Regions from separate parts of the Variovorax sp. YR750 genome, predicted to be linked through region 2. Evidence: predicted binding sites of a transcription regulator. Region 2 holds the regulator's gene; each other region holds the start of a gene.
The links. Region 2 encodes sigma-54, which starts transcription at its own class of promoters, with help from an activator protein. Its sites were predicted from a motif close to TGGCANGNAANCTGCTTT; they were not measured.

Region 1: glnA (type I glutamate--ammonia ligase) is a predicted target of sigma-54. The motif match lies at 2,093-2,110, and genes of this name have one in related genera.
Region 3: BMY35_RS23480 (ammonium transporter) is a predicted target of sigma-54. The motif match lies at 2,560-2,577, and genes of this name have one in related genera.
Region 4: BMY35_RS36370 (pilin) is a predicted target of sigma-54. The motif match lies at 1,947-1,964, and genes of this name have one in related genera.

What each region holds. Positions count from the first base shown of each region.
Region 1 is NZ_FOBJ01000005.1:282,141-286,841, reverse strand. It holds gene BMY35_RS12895 (hypothetical protein) at 1-389, opposite strand, end outside; gene glnA (type I glutamate--ammonia ligase) at 632-2,047, opposite strand; gene BMY35_RS12885 (competence/damage-inducible protein A) at 2,194-2,994, opposite strand; gene BMY35_RS12880 (EI24 domain-containing protein) at 2,991-3,881, opposite strand; gene BMY35_RS12875 (sterol desaturase family protein) at 3,932-4,701, opposite strand, start outside.
Region 2 is NZ_FOBJ01000011.1:145,783-150,483, forward strand. It holds gene lptA (lipopolysaccharide transport periplasmic protein LptA) at 1-507, shown strand, start outside; gene lptB (LPS export ABC transporter ATP-binding protein) at 504-1,298, shown strand; gene rpoN (RNA polymerase factor sigma-54) at 1,320-2,930, shown strand; gene BMY35_RS22515 (phospholipase D family protein) at 2,944-4,545, shown strand; gene BMY35_RS22520 (LysE family translocator) at 4,559-4,701, opposite strand, start outside.
Region 3 is NZ_FOBJ01000012.1:44,287-48,987, reverse strand. It holds gene BMY35_RS23490 (M14 family metallopeptidase) at 1-127, opposite strand, end outside; gene BMY35_RS23485 (MBL fold metallo-hydrolase) at 238-1,215, opposite strand; gene BMY35_RS23480 (ammonium transporter) at 1,287-2,489, opposite strand; gene BMY35_RS23475 (LytTR family DNA-binding domain-containing protein) at 2,642-3,610, opposite strand; gene BMY35_RS23470 (acyltransferase family protein) at 3,777-4,701, shown strand, end outside.
Region 4 is NZ_FOBJ01000028.1:34,351-39,051, forward strand. It holds gene BMY35_RS36365 (ATP-binding protein) at 1-1,784, shown strand, start outside; gene BMY35_RS36370 (pilin) at 2,023-2,574, shown strand; gene BMY35_RS36375 (hypothetical protein) at 2,594-2,941, opposite strand; gene BMY35_RS36380 (SEL1-like repeat protein) at 2,974-3,507, opposite strand; gene BMY35_RS38160 (hypothetical protein) at 3,591-3,860, opposite strand; gene BMY35_RS36385 (type IV pilin protein) at 4,141-4,611, shown strand; gene BMY35_RS36390 (GspH/FimT family pseudopilin) at 4,557-4,701, shown strand, end outside.

The DNA.
Region 1 (4,701 bases), on a different contig from region 2:
TCGCTGCCCTGCTTCTCGGGCTCGCCGTTGTTGTATTCCTTCTGCAGCTCGGCCTGACGCGCCTCGGCCTTCTTGAGCTCGGCCTCGAGCACCGAACGCGCCTCGCCGTCACGGGCACGCTGGTCGACGCCTTCCACGCGCGGGCTGCCTGCCGGCGAACGCGCCGCGGACGAACCGCCCGACGACGAGGAAGAAGCGGAACCGCCGCCAGACGCCCGCGTGCCCTGCACGACCGTGACGTTGCCGCCTTCCATGATCTTGCAGCCCTTCTGCTGCGCGATGGTGGCGTTGTTGGTGTACTCGTTGCCGCAACGCCAGACACGCTCCTGCGCGAGCGCCGGCAGCGCGATCAGTGAACCGGCCAGAAAGATGAGGGAAGCTGTCTTCATGTGTATCGGTGGAGAGCGGCGACAAAGGGGCATTTTCGTGCAATTCGACGGTAAAAGTGACCAGATGTTCCACCCCAAAGAAAAAGGACGGCCAGGCCGTCCTTCCATAACCCATCAGGCTTACATCCCCAATCACTGCCCCTTCGGGAGATACCGCGGAACCGGCTCTGCCGGGCCGCAGGTATCGCCCCCGGAAGGGGGTTGGCGTAGCGACACGAAGTGCGCGCCTGGGGGCGAGCCAATTACAGGGAGTAATACATGTCGAACTCGACGGGGTGCGTCGCCATGCGGAAGCGCGTGACTTCCTGCATCTTCAGTTCGATGTACGCGTCGATGTAGGCATCGGTGAACACGCCGCCCTTGGTCAGGAACGCACGGTCCTTGTCCAGGTATTCCAGGGCCTGGTCGAGGCTGTGGCAGACGGTCGGGATCAGCGCGTCTTCTTCCGGCGGCAGGTGGTACAGGTCCTTGCTGGCGGCTTCGCCCGGGTGGATCTTGTTTTCCACGCCGTCGAGACCGGCCATCAGCAGCGCGGCGAAGCCCAGGTACGGGTTCATCAGCGGATCGGGGAAGCGCGCTTCGACGCGGCGGCCCTTCGGGTTGGCCACGAACGGGATGCGGATCGATGCCGAGCGGTTCTTGGCCGAGTAGGCCAGCTTCACCGGAGCTTCGAAGCCGGGGACCAGGCGCTTGTAGCTGTTGGTGCCGGGGTTCGTGATGGCGTTCAGGGCACGGGCGTGCTTGATGATGCCGCCGATGTAGTGCAGGGCGAAGTCCGAGAGGCCTGCATAGCCGTCGCCGGCGAACAGGTTCTTGCCGTCCTTCCAGACCGACTGGTGCACGTGCATGCCGGAGCCGTTGTCGCCGACGATGGGCTTGGGCATGAAGGTGGCGGTCTTGCCGTAGGCGTGGGCCACGTTGTGGATCACGTACTTCTGCAACTGGACCCAGTCGGCGCGCTGGACCAGCGTGCTGAACTTGGTGCCCAGTTCCATCTGGCCGGCGTTGGCCACTTCATGGTGGTGAACTTCGACCGGGATGCCCAGCGATTCGAGCACCAGGCACATTTCCGAGCGCATGTCCTGGAAGCTGTCGACCGGGGGAACCGGGAAGTAGCCGCCCTTGACCGCGGGACGGTGGCCGGTATTGCCGTGTTCGAACTCCTTGTCGGTGTTCCACGAGGCTTCTTCGGATTCGATCTTCACGAAGCAGCCCGACATGTCGTTCTTCCAGCGCACGCCGTCGAACACGAAGAATTCGGGTTCCGGACCGAAGTAGGCGGTGTCGCCCAGGCCCGATGCCTTCATGTAGGCCTCGGCGCGCTTGGCGAGCGAACGCGGATCGCGCTCGTAGGCCTTGCCGTCGGCGGGGTCGATCACGTCGCAGGTCAGGATCAGCGTCGTTTCTTCGAAGAAGGGATCGATGTTGGCGGTGTTCGGGTCGGGCATGAGCTGCATGTCCGAAGCTTCGATCCCCTTCCAGCCGGCGATGGACGAGCCGTCGAATGCGTGGCCCGAGGTGAATTTGTCTTCATCGAAAGCCGAGACCGGCACGGTCACGTGCTGCTCTTTGCCGCGGGTATCGGTGAAGCGGAAGTCGACGAACTTGACCTCGTTTTCCTTGACGAGCTTGAGTACATCGGCGACGGTCTTTGCCATCAGTTTCTCCTGAGTTGGATGGTGGTTAGGAATACAGGGACGTGGGATGCAGTTTCTGTGCCATTGTCGCCTCACCGGATGAGGCTTCGATGGCCGCCGCAGAACCCAAATGAAGGCGGAAATTCACTATTTTGGTGCATTGATTTTTATCGCACCAATTCGGGGCCGAGCTTGGCGTCAAAAGTGTGCAGGCCTTCGATCAGCTGAGCATATGCGGCATCGAGCCGCTCGGCATTGCCCTTGACGCCCAGTTCGATGTGCCGGCCGTAAGTCGGATGGTCGACACTGGGCAGGCTGAACACCTTGATTCCGGCGTGGGTGGCCTCGATGGCCTGCATGAGCGGCGTCAGCGTGGCCTCCATGGCACCGAAAACGATCACGGATTTCTCGGCGACGGTCTTGCTGGCGAACAGACCGGCATAGCGGCCGTCGAGCACGGATTCGATCATCGGCCAGGCCATGACGGGGAAGCCCGGCACGAAGTGCACGTCGCCGACGCTGAAGCCCGGGATCTTGTTGTACGGGTTGTAGATGAGCGTGGCGCCCTGCGGAAACACGCCCATGTTGAGCCGATGCACGTTGTCGGCCCGGTCGGGCTCGTAGGGCAGGCCCTGCTCGCGCGCGGTGTCCTGCATGCGCTCGCGGATCAGCAGCTCGGCCTCGGGGTGCAGCGCCAGTTGCACGCCCAGCGCCTTCGCGGCGCATTGGCGGGTGTGGTCGTCGGGCGTGGCGCCGATGCCGCCGGTCGAGAAGACGATGTCGCCAGAGGCGAAGGCCCGCTCGAGCGCGGCGGTGATGCGTTCGGGCTCGTCGCCCACGTACTCGGCCCAGCTCAGTTGAAGGCCGCGCGCGGCAAGCAGTTCGATGACCTTGGCCATGTGCTTGTCGGCACGCTTGCCGGAAAGGATCTCGTCGCCGACGACGATGAGACCGAATGCGCGTGTCATGGAGAACCCCATTGGGAAAGAGCGGCCTTGCTGGCTTCGTCGGCCTCGATGGCCGGCGTGCCGCCGCCGGCAGCCGGTGCTTCGGCCGCCGCGCGCTGGGCGCGAAGCTGCGCGAGCGCATCGAGGCAGTAGTGAGCGAACCACAGGGCCGAGAAGGCGAAAACCAGCGTGTAGATCCAGATGGCGATCGGCACCAGCACGAAGAATGCGGCGGCGAACAGCAGGCCCGAGGCCCAGACGATGCTGGGCGCGGCGCCCAGGTAGCCGCACAGCACGCCGATGCACAGCAGCGGAAGCCGGTGCGCGCGCAGCAGCGCGGCGCGCTCCTCGGGGCTGGCGTGCTCGGCCAGCGCGTCGAAGCTCATCACGCGGTAGGTGAGCCAGCCCCAGATCAGCGGCGGCAATATCAGCACCAGCGGCGGAATGAGCCACAGCGGCATCGAAACGACGAGGGCGATCAGCGCCAGGACGGTGGCGCCCAGCGAGCGCGCGACGCTGCCGAAGAACGAGGCGCCCTTCTTTTGCTCGAGCGCCGGAAAGCGCCGCACGCCCACCAGCTTGGTCAGGGCGGGAGCCATCAAGCCGGCCACGATCAGCAGGCAGACCACCACGATCACCGGCGTGGCGGCGAACACCACGACCAGCGCAGCCAGCGCCGAGGTGACGTCGCCCGAGAAGAGACGGCCGATCCAGGCCCAGAAGCTCGACAGCAGCGGCCAGGCGTCGAGCGCGCCGCGCGTCCAGTTCACCGCGGCGTCCCAGTAGAAGTAGCCGAGCAGCGAGGCCAGCACGATCATCAGCCCCAGCGGAAGCAGCGACAGCACAATCACGCGCGGCAGCATGCAGTAGGCGACCGCGCGCCAGAAGGAGTCGAGGAGCAGGCGCATGAAGCAGCGAGGATAACGCCTCGGGCGGGCCGCTCAGGGCCCGGAGCCCCTCAGCCGCGACCGACCATTCGCTTCAGCCCGAGCCACTGCTGGGCCCAGAAGCCCCGGCCGTACTCGCGCACGCGGCCGTCGGCGCCGGGCTCGACCTGGTCGCGGATGCCGGTCGGGTCGTAGCGGTCCTCGAAGTTGGCGGTGCGGAACAGCATGTCCCACCAGGGCAGCAGCACGCCGAAGTTGTGGCCACCGAGCGTGCTGCGGCCGTTCGATTCATGCCCCAGCCCGATGCTGTGATGCAGCCGGTGGAAGCGCGGGCTGATCCACAGCCGCTCGCCGATGGCGCCGAAGCTCAGCCGCAGGTTGGCATGCTGCAGGCTCTCGCTGAGCTGGGTGAAGGCAACGAAGGCGATGAACTGCCCCGGCGCCACGCCGATGAGCTGCGCCACGATGACGATCAGCGTGTCGTGGACGATGTCGTCGAGCAGGTGGTTGCGGTCGTCGCTCCACATGGTCATCTGGCGCTGCGAGTGGTGCAGCGAATGCAGGCCCCACCACCAGTTGAACTGGTGCTGGCCGCGATGGATCCAGTAGCCCACGAAATCGAGCACCACGAGGTAGATGGCGAAGGCCACCCACGCGATGTCGGTCACGCCGGGCCACACCTCGTCGAGGTGGAAGGTGCCCCACCCCGCCGTGCGCAGCGCGCCCAGGGCGTCATCGAAGAAGGGCTGCAGCGTGAAGAAGAGCGCCAGCCGGAACAGCCCCAGCCGGTGGATCAGCGTGTAGAGCACGTCGATGCGGATCGCGTGGCGGTCGACCACGG
Region 2 (4,701 bases):
ATCATCATCCGCGGCGCGCGGCTGGACGTGCGCCAGGACGCCGAGGGCTACCAGTACGGCGTGGTCACGGCGGCACCCGGCAAGCGGGCCTACTACAAGCAGAAGCGCAACGCGCCCGACGAGTGGATCGAGGGCGAGTCGGAAGTGATCGAGTACGACAGCCGCGCCGACAACGTCAAGTTCATCCGCAACGCCACCATGCGCCGGCTGCTGGGCGCCACGCCGAACGACGAGAGCCAGGGCGCGCTGATCGTCTACGACCAGAGCAACGACACCTACACCGTCAACGGTTCCACCGTGCCGCCGAATACCGCCGTCAACGCCTCGGCCCCGGGCGGGCGCGTCAGGACCATCCTGACCCCCAAGGCCGCCACAGCCCCTGCGGCCGGCGCCTCGGCCCCGGCCGCCGGCGCGAAGGCGCCGCCGCCGGCGCCCACCCCGGCACCCGGCAAGGGCCTGCGCCAGAGCACCACGCTCGGCAGTGACCAGGGAGATACCCGCAAGTGATCGAATCCGCAGGAACGCAGGACGTCAACGGCGCCCCGGGCAGCCGCCTGGTCGCGCGCGGCCTGAAGAAGAGCTACGGCAGCCGCACGGTCGTGAAGGACGTCTCGCTCGACGTACAGAAGGGCGAAGTCGTCGGGCTGCTCGGCCCCAACGGCGCCGGCAAGACCACGTCGTTCTACATGATCGTGGGTCTGGTGCGCGCCGATGCCGGCGACATCACCATCGACGGCGAGCCCATCGCCCACATGCCGATCCACCGCCGCGCCCGCATGGGCCTGAGCTACCTGCCGCAGGAAGCCTCGATCTTCCGCAAGCTCACGGTCGAGGAGAACGTGCGCGCCGTGCTCGAGTTGCAGATGGAGCCCGACGCGAACGGCAAGATGGCCCCGCTGTCGAAGCCGCACATCGAGGAGCGCCTGTCCGAGCTGCTGGCCGACCTGCGCGTCGACCACCTGCGCGATTCGCCCGCGCTCGCGCTGTCGGGCGGCGAGCGCCGCCGCGTCGAGATCGCGCGCGCGCTGGCCACGCAGCCGCGCTTCATCCTGCTGGACGAGCCCTTCGCCGGCATCGACCCGATTGCGGTGATCGAGATCCAGCGGATCATCAGCTTCCTGAAGGAGCGCGGCATCGGCGTGCTCATCACCGATCACAACGTGCGCGAGACGCTGGGCATCTGCGATCACGCCTTCATCATCAGCGACGGGCATGTGCTGGCACAAGGCACGCCTTCGGAGATCGTCGACAACGCCGAGGTACGCAGGGTGTACCTGGGCGAGCACTTCCGCATGTAAGGCGCGGGGGCGGTTTCCACCATGAAGCAAGGGCTGTCCCTTCGCGTTTCGCAGCATCTGGCGCTGACGCCACAGCTGCAGCAGTCGATCAGGCTGCTTCAACTCTCCACGCTCGAACTGAGCCAGGAGGTGGAGCAGATGCTCGACGAGAACCCGTTCCTCGAGCGCACCGCGGAAGAAGCGGCGCGCGAGGAATTCGGGCTCGACACGGCCGATGCCCCGGTTCCGCGCGATGAAGGCGGTGATGGTGGTGAAGGCGGGGACGGCGAGGGCGACTTCGCTTCGCCGGCCGCCAGCAGCGCCTCCACTGCTTCCACCGAAACCGTCACCAGTACGGCCGACACCGACGGCCCCGCCGCCGACATCTCCGAGCGCGAGCCCGACTGGGAAGGCGACGGCACCGTCGACATGGCGCCCGACGACAGCGAATGGGGCAGCGACGCGCCCGCGCGCCAGAACAACCTGGGCGACGACGAGCGCGCCGACGCCACCGAGCTCGCGCGCAGCCAGGAGTCGCTGCAGTCCTTCCTGCATCGCCAGGCGCTGAGCCTGCGCCTCGACGAGAACGACAGCGCCGCGCTGCGCTTCCTGATCGAATCGCTCAACGACGACGGCTACCTCGAAGACTCGCTGCCCGCCCTGGCCTCGGGCCTGGCCGGCGACGACAACGACCAGTTCGACGACCTGGTGCACCACTTCCAGGTGGCGCTCGGCCTGCTGCAGAGCCTGGAGCCCGCCGGCGTCGGCGCGCGCGACCTCGGCGAATGCCTGAGCATCCAGCTGCGCGCCATGGCCAGCGAGGACGAGACCGAGGAAGAGGAGCAGGTCCGCAAGACCGCCATCGCCATCTGCAAGCAGCCGATGGAGCTGCTCGCGCGCCGCGACTTCAAGCGCCTGGCCACGCTCACCCGCAGCAACGAGGACCTGGTGCGCTCGGCGCTGCAGATCATCGCGCGGCTGGAGCCCAAGCCGGGCCGCAGCTTCGTCGACGTCGAGCGCAACATCATCATTCCCGACGTGATCGTCACCAAGACCGGGCGCGGCACGAACGTGAAGTTCCGCGTCATGCTCAACCCCGAGGTGATGCCGCGCCTGCGCGTGCACGACATCTACGCCGGCGCGCTCAAGTCGCACAAGGGCGAGGGCAGCCAGGCGCTGTCGCAGCGGCTGCAGGAGGCGCGCTGGTTCATCAAGAACATCCAGCAGCGCTTCGACACCATCCTGCGCGTGAGCAACGCCATCGTCGAGCGGCAGAAGAGCTACTTCGTGCACGGCGAGCTGGCCATGCGCCCGCTGGTGCTGCGCGAGATCGCCGACGAGCTGGGCCTGCACGAGTCGACCATCTCGCGCGTGACCACCGCCAAGTACATGGCCACGCCCTTCGGCACGGTCGAGCTCAAGTACTTCTTCGGCTCGGCGCTGGGCACCGAGACCGGCGGCAATGCGTCGAGCACCGCGGTGCGCGCGCTCATCAAGCAGTTCGTCGGCTCCGAGAGCGTGAAGAAGCCGCTGTCGGACAGCCAGATCTCCGAGATGCTGAAGGAACAGGGCATCGAGTGCGCGCGCCGCACCGTCGCCAAGTACCGCGAGGCGCTTCGCATCGCTCCCGCCAACCTGCGCAAAGCCCTGTAGAAAGACACCGCCGATGAGCCGGGGCCTGATGTCGCGCTGTGGGCATTGGGTCTTCGCCATGGTGGCGGTGCTGCTGTTCGCAGGCTGCGCCACGCTGCCCGACGAGGCGCCGCGCACGCCCACCAGGGCCATGACCGTCTCGGCCGACACCGCCCTCGGCAAGATCGCGCTGGCTTCCCAGCCCGACCCCGACCTGAGCGGCTTCCGCCTGATGCCCGGCGGCGATTTCGCCTTCGACACCCGCATCCAGCTGGCCCGCCGCGCGCAGCGCACGCTCGACGTGCAGTACTACCAGATCGAGAACGACGAGACCGGCCGCTACCTGCTGCGCACCCTGCGCGACGCCGCCCTGCGCGGCGTGCGCGTGCGGCTGCTGATGGACGACCTCTACACCTCCGGCGAAGACGAGCTGCTGCTGGGCCTCGCCGCCACGCCCAATGTGGAGCTGCGGCTGTTCAACCCGTTCCCGGCCGGGCGCGGCAGCCTGCTGAAGCGCTTCACCGCCTCGCTCTTCGACTTCAGCCGCGTCAACCGGCGCATGCACAACAAGCTGTTCATCGCCGACGGCGCGATGGCGGTGGCGGGCGGGCGCAACATCGGCAACCAGTACTTCAGGCGCACCGCGGGCGAGAACTTCATCGACCTCGATACCTTCGTCACAGGCGCGCTCATCCCGCGCCTGGGCAGTCTCTTCGACCAGTACTGGAACAGCGTCTACGTGCGGCCGATCCAGTCGGTGGCGAGCACCGGCCTGTCGCGCGAGGAGCTGCAGCAACGCTTCGAGCTCGCCACCGGCCCCGACACCACGCCGCCGCCTCCGAGGCCCGCGCCCAACGACCTGCTCGGCTACAGCCCGATGGCGGAAGACCTGGACGCCGGCAAGCTCGGCCTGATCTGGACCACCGCCGAGGCATACGCCGATTCGCCCGAGCGCGTGATCGGCAAGACCGCTTCCTACGGCGGCGTGCCGCTGCTCGACGTGGACAGCGTGCGCTACAACGTGGTCGAGCAGATGCGCCGCGCCCGCTCGGACGTGACCATCGTCTCGCCCTACCTGATCCCGGGCCCCTCGGGGCTGGAGGTGATGCGCGAGATCCGCGGCCGCAACGTGAAGATCAGCGTGGTCACCAACTCGCTGGCCGCCACCGACGAGCCGCTGGTGCACACCGCCTACCGCCGCTACCGCCCCGACATGCTCAAGCTGGGCGCCGACCTCTACGAGCTGAGCACCAACCGCACCCGGCGCAGCGTGCGGCTGGGGCTCTTCGGCACCTCGGTGGGCAGGCTGCACGCCAAGTCGGCGGTGATCGACCGGCGCATTCTTTTCGTCGGCTCGATGAATTTCGACCCGCGCTCAGAAACGCACAACACCGAGATCGGCCTCTTCATCCGCAGCCCCGAGATGGCGCAGCAGGCGCTCAAGCTCATCGACGTGCTCAAGCAGCAGGGCGCCTACAGGCTGCGCTTCGCCGAGAGCAGCAACGAGTCGCGCATCGAATGGGTCAGCGACGACGCCGGCAAGCTCACCGTGCTGACCGAGGAGCCCGACTCCGGCTTCTGGGACCGGACCATGCTCGAGATCCTGGCGCCGCTGACGCCGGAGAGCCTGCTCTGAGCCTCGACGCCGCTCAGTGGCCGCCGCGCACGGCCGACCACACGAGCCGAAGGCCCAGCAGGCCCATCACGCCGCCTGCCGCGCGGTCGATCCAGACCTTGTAGCGCAGGTAGGCCGAGCGCGGCGCCGCAGAGGACAGCGCCAGCGCGACGATCG
Region 3 (4,701 bases), on a different contig from region 2:
TGATCAGCACGTGCGGGCCGGGCTTGCCGGACTCGAAGCGATGCACGTAGTCGACGCCCACGTTGCCCTTGCGGTAGGCGGAGAGGTCGCGGGGAAGGACTTCGAGGGCGGGGGGAGCTTGGGTCATGGGGCGAATGGTTGAAGCGAAGCGACCGGCAAGTTTGCTACAGGGCGCGCGTTCGCGCCCGCCCGCGCGGCAACACCGGCGCGCGACGCTCAACCTTCACCCCGGGCCGGCTATCGAATCTGCTGGTAGTCCACCGGCCCCCAGACGTAGCCCTTGCCCTCGGCCCGCACGTGGCCCAGCCCCGGGAACGGCAGGTGCGCGCTGCCCACCAGGTAGCGGCCCTTGGCCGCATCGGCGTACGCCTTCTTGCGCTCGGACGCCGCCGGCTTCGAGTCGACGTCGAAGGAGATGGTGATCTGCGGCTGCGCGAACTGCACCGCGGCCACGTGCATCAGGTCGCCCCACAGCACCAGCTTCTGGCCCTTGGACTCGACGACGTAGATGTTGTGGCCGGGCGTGTGGCCGTGGGCCGGCACGGCCCTGATGCCGGGTGCCAGCTCGGTGCCGCCCTTCATGCCCTTGAACTTGCCGGCTTCCACGTACGGGTTCAGCGAGGCCATCGCGCCCTGGAAGAAGCCCTTCATCTCGGCCGAGGCCTTCTCCAGGTTGGCCTTGTTCAGCCAGAAGTCGGCGTCTTCCTGTCCGGCGTGGATGGTGGCGTTGGGAAAGACCAGCTTGCCGTCCTGCACGAGGCCGCCGACGTGGTCGCCGTGCATGTGGGTGATGAGCACGTCGTCGACCTGGTCGGGCTGGTAGCCCGCGGCCTTGAGGTTGGCCTGCAGGTTGCCGAGCGTGGGGCCGAAGAGGCCGCCGGCGCCGGTGTCGACCAGCACCAGCTTGCTGCCGGTGTTGATGAGGTAGCCGTTCACCGAGGTGGGCACGGCGTCCTTCTCGAAGCCCCGGTCGAGCAGCTTGCCGACCTGTGCCTGGGTGGTGTTGGTGAGCAGCTTCTTGGGTTCGAGGTCGAGGGTGCCGTCGAAGAGCGCCGTCACCTCGAAGTCGCCGAGCATCATGCGGTAGAAGCCCGGCGCCTGGGTCTTGACCTGCGGCGCGCCAGCCAGCGCCGTGGAAGAGAACGAAAGCATCAGCAGGCTGCCGGCCAGCGCGGCGATGCCCTGGCGCAGCCAGCGAGCGGGTGTTGTTGTCATGGTTCGGCTCCTCGGTGGTTTGAAGGGGCGCCGAGAATAGCCGAGGCAGGCCGGCCCTGCTGGGCGCCTGCCTACCAGTTGACCTCACGCTCCGGCGTGGCCGAGATGTGATGGATCGACAGGTCCGCGCCGTCGTATTCCTCCTCCTGCGACAGCCGCAGTCCCGCCACCGCCTTCAGTGCGCCGTACACCGCCGCACCGGCCAGCGCCGCCCAGGCCACACCCATGACGGTGCCGATGAGCTGCGCCCACACGTTCACGCCGCCGATGCCGCCCAGCGCCTGCGTGCCGAAGATGCCGGCCGCGATGCCGCCCCAGGTGCCGCACAGGCCGTGCAACGGCCACACGCCCAGCACGTCGTCGATCTTCCATTTGTTCTGCGTAAGCGTGAACAGCTTGACGAAGATGCCGCCCGCCACGCCGCCCACCACCAGCGCGCCCAGCGGGTGCATCAGGTCGGAGCCGGCGCACACCGCCACGAGGCCGGCGAGCGGGCCGTTGTAGACGAAGCCGGGGTCGTTCTTGCCCATGGCCAGCGCCACCAGCGTGCCGCCAACCATCGCCATCAGCGAGTTGACGGCCACCAGGCCCGAGATCTTGTCGATGCTCTGCGCGCTCATCACGTTGAAGCCGAACCAGCCCACGCACAGCACCCAGGCGCCGAGGGCCAGGAAGGGAATGTTCGACGGCGGATGCGCGCTCAGCGAGCCGTCGCCGCGGTAGCGGTTGCGCCGCGCGCCCAGCAGCAGCACCGCCGGCAGCGCCAGCCAGCCGCCCACCGCGTGCACCACCACCGAGCCCGCGAAGTCGTGGAACTCGTGGCCGGTGAGCGAGGCGATCCATTCCTGGATGCCGAAGTGCTTGTTCCAGGCGATGCCCTCGAAGAGCGGATAGACGAAGCCGACGATCACCGCCGTGGCGATCAGCTGCGGCCAGAACTTGGCGCGCTCGGCGATGCCGCCCGAGATGATGGCCGGAATGGCCGCGGCGAAGGTCAGCAGGAAGAAGAACTTCACGAGCTCGTAGCCGCTCTTTGCCGACAGTTCGGTGGCGCTCACGAAGAAATGCGTGCCGTAGGCCACGCCGTAGCCCACCAGGAAATACACGATGGTCGAGACCGAGAAGTCGACCAGGATCTTCACCAGCGCATTGACCTGGTTCTTCTTGCGCACGGTGCCCAGTTCGAGAAAGGCAAAGCCGGCGTGCATGGCCAGGACCATGATGGCGCCGAGAAGGATGAACAGCGCATCTGCGCCCTGTTTGAGTGCGTCCATTGGAGCTTCTTGCGGATTTTTGGTTTGAATTGGTGCGCCGCACCCGAATCAACCAGCGCGGCCGGTCAATGAAGCAAAAATGGTGCCAAAAAGCTCTTTGATGGTGCGAAATGAACCAATAACGGGCCACTCACAGCCCATCGCGCACCGGATCAGGCCGCGCCGATGCCCGTGCGCAGGGCGTCCCGGTAGCGCCGGCTGCACGGCACGGTGGTGCCGTCATGCATGTGCAGCCGGGCGTCGCCGCCGTCCAGCGGCTCGATTTCCTTGATGCGCCCCAGGTTCACCGCATGGCTGCGGTGCACGCGCGCGAAGAGCGTGGGGTCGAGCTGGGTCAGGAAGTCAGTCAGCGTGGAGCGCAGCAGGTAGTCGTGGCCGTTGACGTGCAGGCCGACGTAGTTGCCCTCGGCCTGGAGCCAGTCGATGTCGGTGGCGGCGATGAGAAATTCGCGGCGCAGCTTGCGCACCAGGAAGCGCTCGGGGCGCGCGGGCGGCGGTGGTGGTGATGGCGGCGGCTGGGGTGTTTCCGGCACCGGGGGTTCGAAACCCTCCGGTTCCGCCAAAGCCGGAGCTGGGGCTGGAGGCGGCATCGCCACGCCCTCCTCCGGCGCGTCGAGCACCCGCGCCTCGCCCTGCAGGCGCAGCAGGAACAGCCGGTAGGCCCAGATGCCGAAGACGATGCTCACGTACACCCGCACGTCCTTCAGGTACTCGTAGCTCCACTGGCCGGCCCAGCCCCAGAAGTCGTAGCGTTCCCCCGCCATGGCATAGACCAGCGCCCGCAGCCCGAACATTCCAACCACGTGGGCTACGCTGAACACCACGCTCGCCACCAGGTGCAAGCCCAGGAAGCGCGGCAGATGGGTGCGCGCCAGCGGCGACAGCCGGCGCTCGACGGCCGCCAGCACCGGCACCAGCAGCAGCAACACCAGGTGGCTCGACCCTTCCCAGGTCGCGACCTCCCAGTTGGGCCGGGGCACAGCCCGGATGCGCATGTCGACGATCGCCACCATCGTGCTGAACACGGCCTGAAGGCTCATCAGCACGATCCAGAAAGCCACCTCCAGCGGGCGGCGGATCGGTGCATAGCGCTCGTACAGATTCTTGCGGGGGTCTCCCATGCGGGGAATTCTCGCGAAAACGGGCCCCAGGGCTGGCTTTTTCGTCCCGGATTTCGTCCCCGCCGGCCACCGCTCGTCACAAAGCCGGGGCGATCCGTCCCCTGGCCACGCCGTGCGGAGGCGGCCGGATCGAGCATGGCGGCCTTCCCGCTTCGAGGAACCGCCCATGACCGCCGACCCCGCCCCGCCCGACCACCGCCGCCACGACATCGACGCCCTGCGCGCGCTGGCCTTCCTCTTCGTCATCCTCTATCACGTGGGCATGCACTACGTGGCCGACTGGCCCTGGCACCTCAAGAGCCCGCACGCGGCCGAGTGGCTGCAATGGCCGATGCGCGTCCTGAACCTGTGGCGCATGGACCTGGTCTTTTTGATCTCGGGCGTGTCGCTCGGCTTCCTGAGCCGGGGCCAGGGCACATGGGGACTGCTGCGCAGCCGGGGCCTGCGGCTGATGCTGCCGCTGGTCTTCGGCATGGCCGTGATCGTTCCCTACCAGGCCTACGCGCAGGGCGTGGCCAACGGGCTGGTCGCGCCGGGCTTCGGCGCCTTCCTGCTGCGCTACCTGTCGATGGCCCAGCCCTGGCCGAAGCAGGCCTTCGACGGCGCGGAGTTCGGCATCACCTGGAACCACCTCTGGTACCTGCCCTACCTTTTCACCTACACGGCGCTGGTTGCGCTGACGCTGCCGCTGTGGAAATCCGCCGCCGGCCAATGGGTGCGCCGCACCTTCAACGGCCTGCGCGGCTGGAAGCTGCTGCTGTTGCCGGTCGTGCCGCTGCTGGTGTTCACGATGCTGCTGGCCTCGCGCTTTCCGGCCACGCACAACCTGGTGCGCGACTTCCACCTGCACAGCCTCTACTTCACGATGTTCCTCTACGGCTACTGGATGGGCGTGGACACCGGCGTGTGGAAGGAGCTCGAGCGGCTGCGCCGCGTGTCGCTCGCGCTGGCGGTCGCCGTGATCGCCACCTTCATCGCGCTGCGCGCAGGCGTGAAGGCCCCGCCCTCCGGCCTGCTGATGGACACGCTGCGCATGCTCTACCTCTGGCTGGCCGTCGCGACCATCCTCGGCCACGGCCACCGATACCTGA
Region 4 (4,701 bases), on a different contig from region 2:
TGAAGGTGCAGGCCCGGGGCGGACCTCCGGGCGGCGGTGGCGGTGGCGGCGGCCCGGGAGGCCCCGGGGGCATGGGATTTCCGGGCGGCTTCGGAGGGCCCAGCGGCGGCTTCGGCATGGATCGGGGACAGAGGGACAGCATGACGGGGGCTCCGCCGGCGCCTCCGCCTTCATCACAACAACAGCAGCAACAGCAGCCATCGCCGCCCACCGGCACGACAACCCAGTCGCCGCCAGGCAGTGCTCCGGCCGCAGATCCGGCGGGCGGCCCCTCCGCATCGCCCCGGTCATCCACGCCGGCCGCAACACCCGAGCCTGGCGCCACGCCACCGACCACGAGTTCTCCGGGCGGCACGACGACAGCACCACCGTCCGGCACCACGGGCGCGACAGGCACGCCGCCATCGCCTTCCCCCGCACCGGCGCCACCCGCGACGGCCATCGCGCCGAGAGCACCTGAGCCGGCCTCGCCATCACAGACGGCACCGCCGGGCATGGCTCGCGGCCAGCCCACGGCACCATCGATGCAACCCGGAGGCAACATGCGAGGCCTGCCGCCGGTCGTCGAGAGCCCGCCACCGCGCGAGGCCCCTTCCAGGGCGGAAGCTCCTCCGTCGACTCCCGCGCCGCTGCCACGCTCCGAATCCGTTGCACGCCCTTCCTCGCCCAACCCCGCCCCGGCGGCAAGCACGGCACCGCCAGCGGCAGTCACGGCCGAGCCGCCACGCGCGCCCGCCAACACCGAGGCCACGACCACCGAGACCTCCGACACCGCGCGCCCCGCCACGCGCGGCCTCTTCGGACTCGCGCCCGCTCCCTTCGTCGAGGGCGACTTCATCGCCGCCGTGTACACGCCCGAGGGCAGCTGGGTGGTGGTGCAGCCGGCGCCCGAGTCCTTTCCCAATGCCTGGCAGCGCCGCGTGCTGCTGTGGTTCCTGATCGCGGCGGCCATCGTCGCGCCTGCGGGCTGGCTGTTCTCGCGCCGGCTGGTGCGTCCCATCGCCGGCTTCGCGCGCGCGGCCGACCAGCTCGGCCGCGACCCGTCGGCACCGGTGATGGCACTCGAAGGCCCCGCCGAGATAGGCCGCGCCGCGCAGGCCTTCAACCGCATGCAGGCGCGGCTGCGCAGCTTCGTCGACGACCGCACGGTGATGATCGGCGCCATCAGCCACGACCTGCGCACGCCCCTCACGCGCCTGCGCTTCCGCATCGAGGATGTTCCCGACGACGTGCGCGCCGGCATGCTTGAGGACGTACAGGAGATGGAGCTCATGATCGGCTCCGTGCTCAGCTTCATCCGCGACGCCTCGGTGGTGACCGCGCGCGAGCGCATGGACCTCGCGAGCCTCGTCGAGGACGTGGTCGAGCAGGCCGCGTTCGTCGGCAAGGACGTGCAGCTGCGGCGCACGGAACACGCACCGGTGGAGGTCGACGTGATCGGCATGCGCCGCGTGCTCGACAACCTCATCGAGAACGCCGTCAAGTACGGCCGCCTGGCACGCGTGCGCCTGTTCACCGACGGCCCCGACGCCGTGGTCGAGATCGGCGACCGCGGACCGGGCCTGCCCGCCAGCGAACTCGAGCAGGTCTTCAAACCCTTCTACCGCACCGTGCAGGCCCGCTCTTCGAGCGCGGCCGGCAGCGGGCTAGGGCTTGCCGTGTGCCGTTCGATCGCGCGCGCGCACGGCGGGGACGTGGTGCTGAAGACGGGCTCGCACGGGCTGGTCGCGCAGGTGCGCGTGCCTCTGATGCTCGAAGCGCAGCGGCTTGCAGCCGCGCATTGAACGGCACACGCCAACGCGCATCGATACGACACGACGGATGACACCACCGGCGAGATGCCATGGCACGCACGGCCGCGCGTCATGACGAAGCGGCACGAATGTACACGCGCCTTTACGTCCTGAAACACCTGCTCGAACGCGCATGAACCACCCCTGGACGGGTGGCATGCGGACTGCAGAAAGAAGCACGTCCCGGAGATCTTTCCGGGCGCACTTTCTCAACTGCAGGAGTTTCACAATGAACTGTCGTTCCTTCGCACGCAACGTGCAAAAGGGTTTCACTCTTATCGAATTGATGATCGTCGTGGCGATCATCGGTATCCTGGCTGCTGTGGCGCTGCCAGCTTATCAGGACTACACGGTGCGCGCGCGCGTGACCGAAGGGCTCGGACTGGCACAGGGCGCGAAGAACATGGTCGCCACCGACGGTACGAGCACCACCGAACTGGCCAACGTGCTGACCACCTGGAATGCACAGAACACCAATACCGGCGCGAACTCCAAGTACGTCAACAGCGTGCAGATCGCCGACGGCGGCATCATCACGGTGACGTTCAACGCAACTGCGGTCGGCGTTGCAACTGGGGCCAACACGCTCATCCTCTCGCCCTATGTTCGCTCAGCCGGCGCGGGCACCGCGATCACGCTGGCTTCGGCGCTGTCGACGGGAGTGAGCGGCGCCATCGACTGGGCCTGCACCAGCGCCACGAACGTTTCCGCAACGAATGCCAACATGGCTGCCACCACGGGCACGCTGCTCGCCAAGTACGCACCGGCAACCTGCCGCTGATACGCGAACCGACTTCCCGTCAGCCGCCTTCGGGCGGTTTTTTTATTCCCGTTTCCAAGGTACTCGACTCCTGCGCCTTGGCCTTCCTGTAGGCCGCCTCCACGAGCGCCTCGCACTTTCCAGCGCCTGCGGTTTCGTAGCAGCTCTGCTGGAAGGTGCGGTACATGCCCAGCGCCACACGAGCAGCCATTCGTTCACCTGTTGGCGATGATGGCGCCTCGGCGCATTCATAGAGATCCGGCATACCCACCGCATCGCACTTCTGCTGCGCCGCTATCACGCCACGAGCCACGACGCTCGCACCGAAGTCGGCCTGCTCGTCGTCGGGCATGTGCGAGCCGCCGCACCCCGCCAGCACGACGACCACGAGAGGAGTGATTCGGCGCAATGAGCGCATGGCTAGGCGTCCCCGCGCCCGGCCCTCATGCCCTGGATCTGCTGGCAAGCCACCAAGTGGCCCAGCGAAGCCGCCTTGGCGATCCACATGATCGCGAGGCTCTCGTCCTTGGGGACTCCCAGGCCGGACGCATGGCAGTTCCCGAGCCACTGCATGGCGTCGGCGTTGCCTTGCGCGGCGGCAAGATCGAACCAGTAGACGGCCGCGCCGAAGCGGCCAGCGACAAAGAACATAGCGCCGGCATCGACCTGCGCATACGCGTCACCGCTGTCGGCCTTCACGATCACGTGCAGCTCCTCGCCGGTCAACGCGATGTCGATGAGGTCGAGGATCTGCGCAAGGGCAAGCATTGCTCTTCCACGCGAGTCTTCCTCGTGCTTGGCGATCGTTCCATCCGACACACGCCGCCACAACGTTCGCTTGCTGATGCCGGTCATTGCGATGGCGGCTTCGAGACTGATGGCATCGGGTCTCAGCGCCGGCTCGTCATTGGGCGCGAGGCCTCCGTGCTCACCAGTTGATTCGGCGTGCTTCATCACCCTTCGGCCGGTTCCCGCAGACGATCTCTGTCGATCTGCTTCGCTTCGCCGACTGCTGCGTGGCAGCGGTTTCTGCACCGTCATTTGCGAGGCGCAACGCCGGCAGGCGGTGGCGGCATGCGATCACCGCCCTGCGATGGTTTCGTGAAGCCCGCCTTGGTCATGCACGCCGTCATCGCGGTCTGATCGGGACCACCGTTCGAATCCTTTGCAACGCTTGCAGCGCAACTCTTCAACGCAGCTTCCACAGCCGTGCCGCCACCATCCGCTGTTGTCGATGCTGCGCATGCAACCGTCGCAAAGCCCGTCATGCACGCCAGGGCCAGGGACAGCCGGATCTTTTCTCTCATCAATCATTTCTCCTGAACATCGTTGAACTCGATGCAAGGCGAAATGCATGCCAGCAGAAGAGGCTTCGGCCTCTTTCTTTTCAGCAATCACTTCTCCTGAACATCGGCCAATCCGATACGACATGGATGCTCGGAGACAAAGTCGGAGGAACCTCGGATTCAGCGCTTCCAACGCGCACACAAACCCCAACGCATCAGCGAGATTCCTCCCAAATTGCGTGTTCGACTCGGCGTCCAGGAAGTTTCCCGTTGCTTCCGATACACGAGGAGAAGAATCACCATGACGCGGCTGCAGAAGACGCCCCAGGAGTTCCATGCGCGGGCGCGCGGCTTCACCTTGATCGAGGTGATGGTCACCGTGGCGATCGTGGCGATCCTCGCGGCGATCGCACTGCCTTCCTACACGGACTACGTCCGGCGCGGTCGCATCCCGGAGGCGACCTCCAACCTTTCGGCCAGCAACGCAAAGATGGAGCAGTGGTTCCAGGATGCCAAGAGCTACTACGCCACGGGTTCCACCAGCACATGCGGCGTGAGCATCTCCAACACCAACCTGAAGTACTTCACGCTCACCTGCACGCCGAGCTCGTCCACGAGCTACACCATCACTGCCACCGGCTCGTCCGCCATGGCCGGCTTCGTCTACACCATCGACCAGGACGGCACCCGTACGTCCACCATCACTGGCGTATCGGGATGGACCTCGTCCTCGTCGAGCTGCTGGATCACGAACAGGGGCGGGAGTTGCTGATGCGGGCACGGCCGCTTTCGATGCGGGGATTCGGCTTGATCGAGTTGATGGTGGGCATCACGATCCTGGCGATCCTGACCCTGCTGGCCG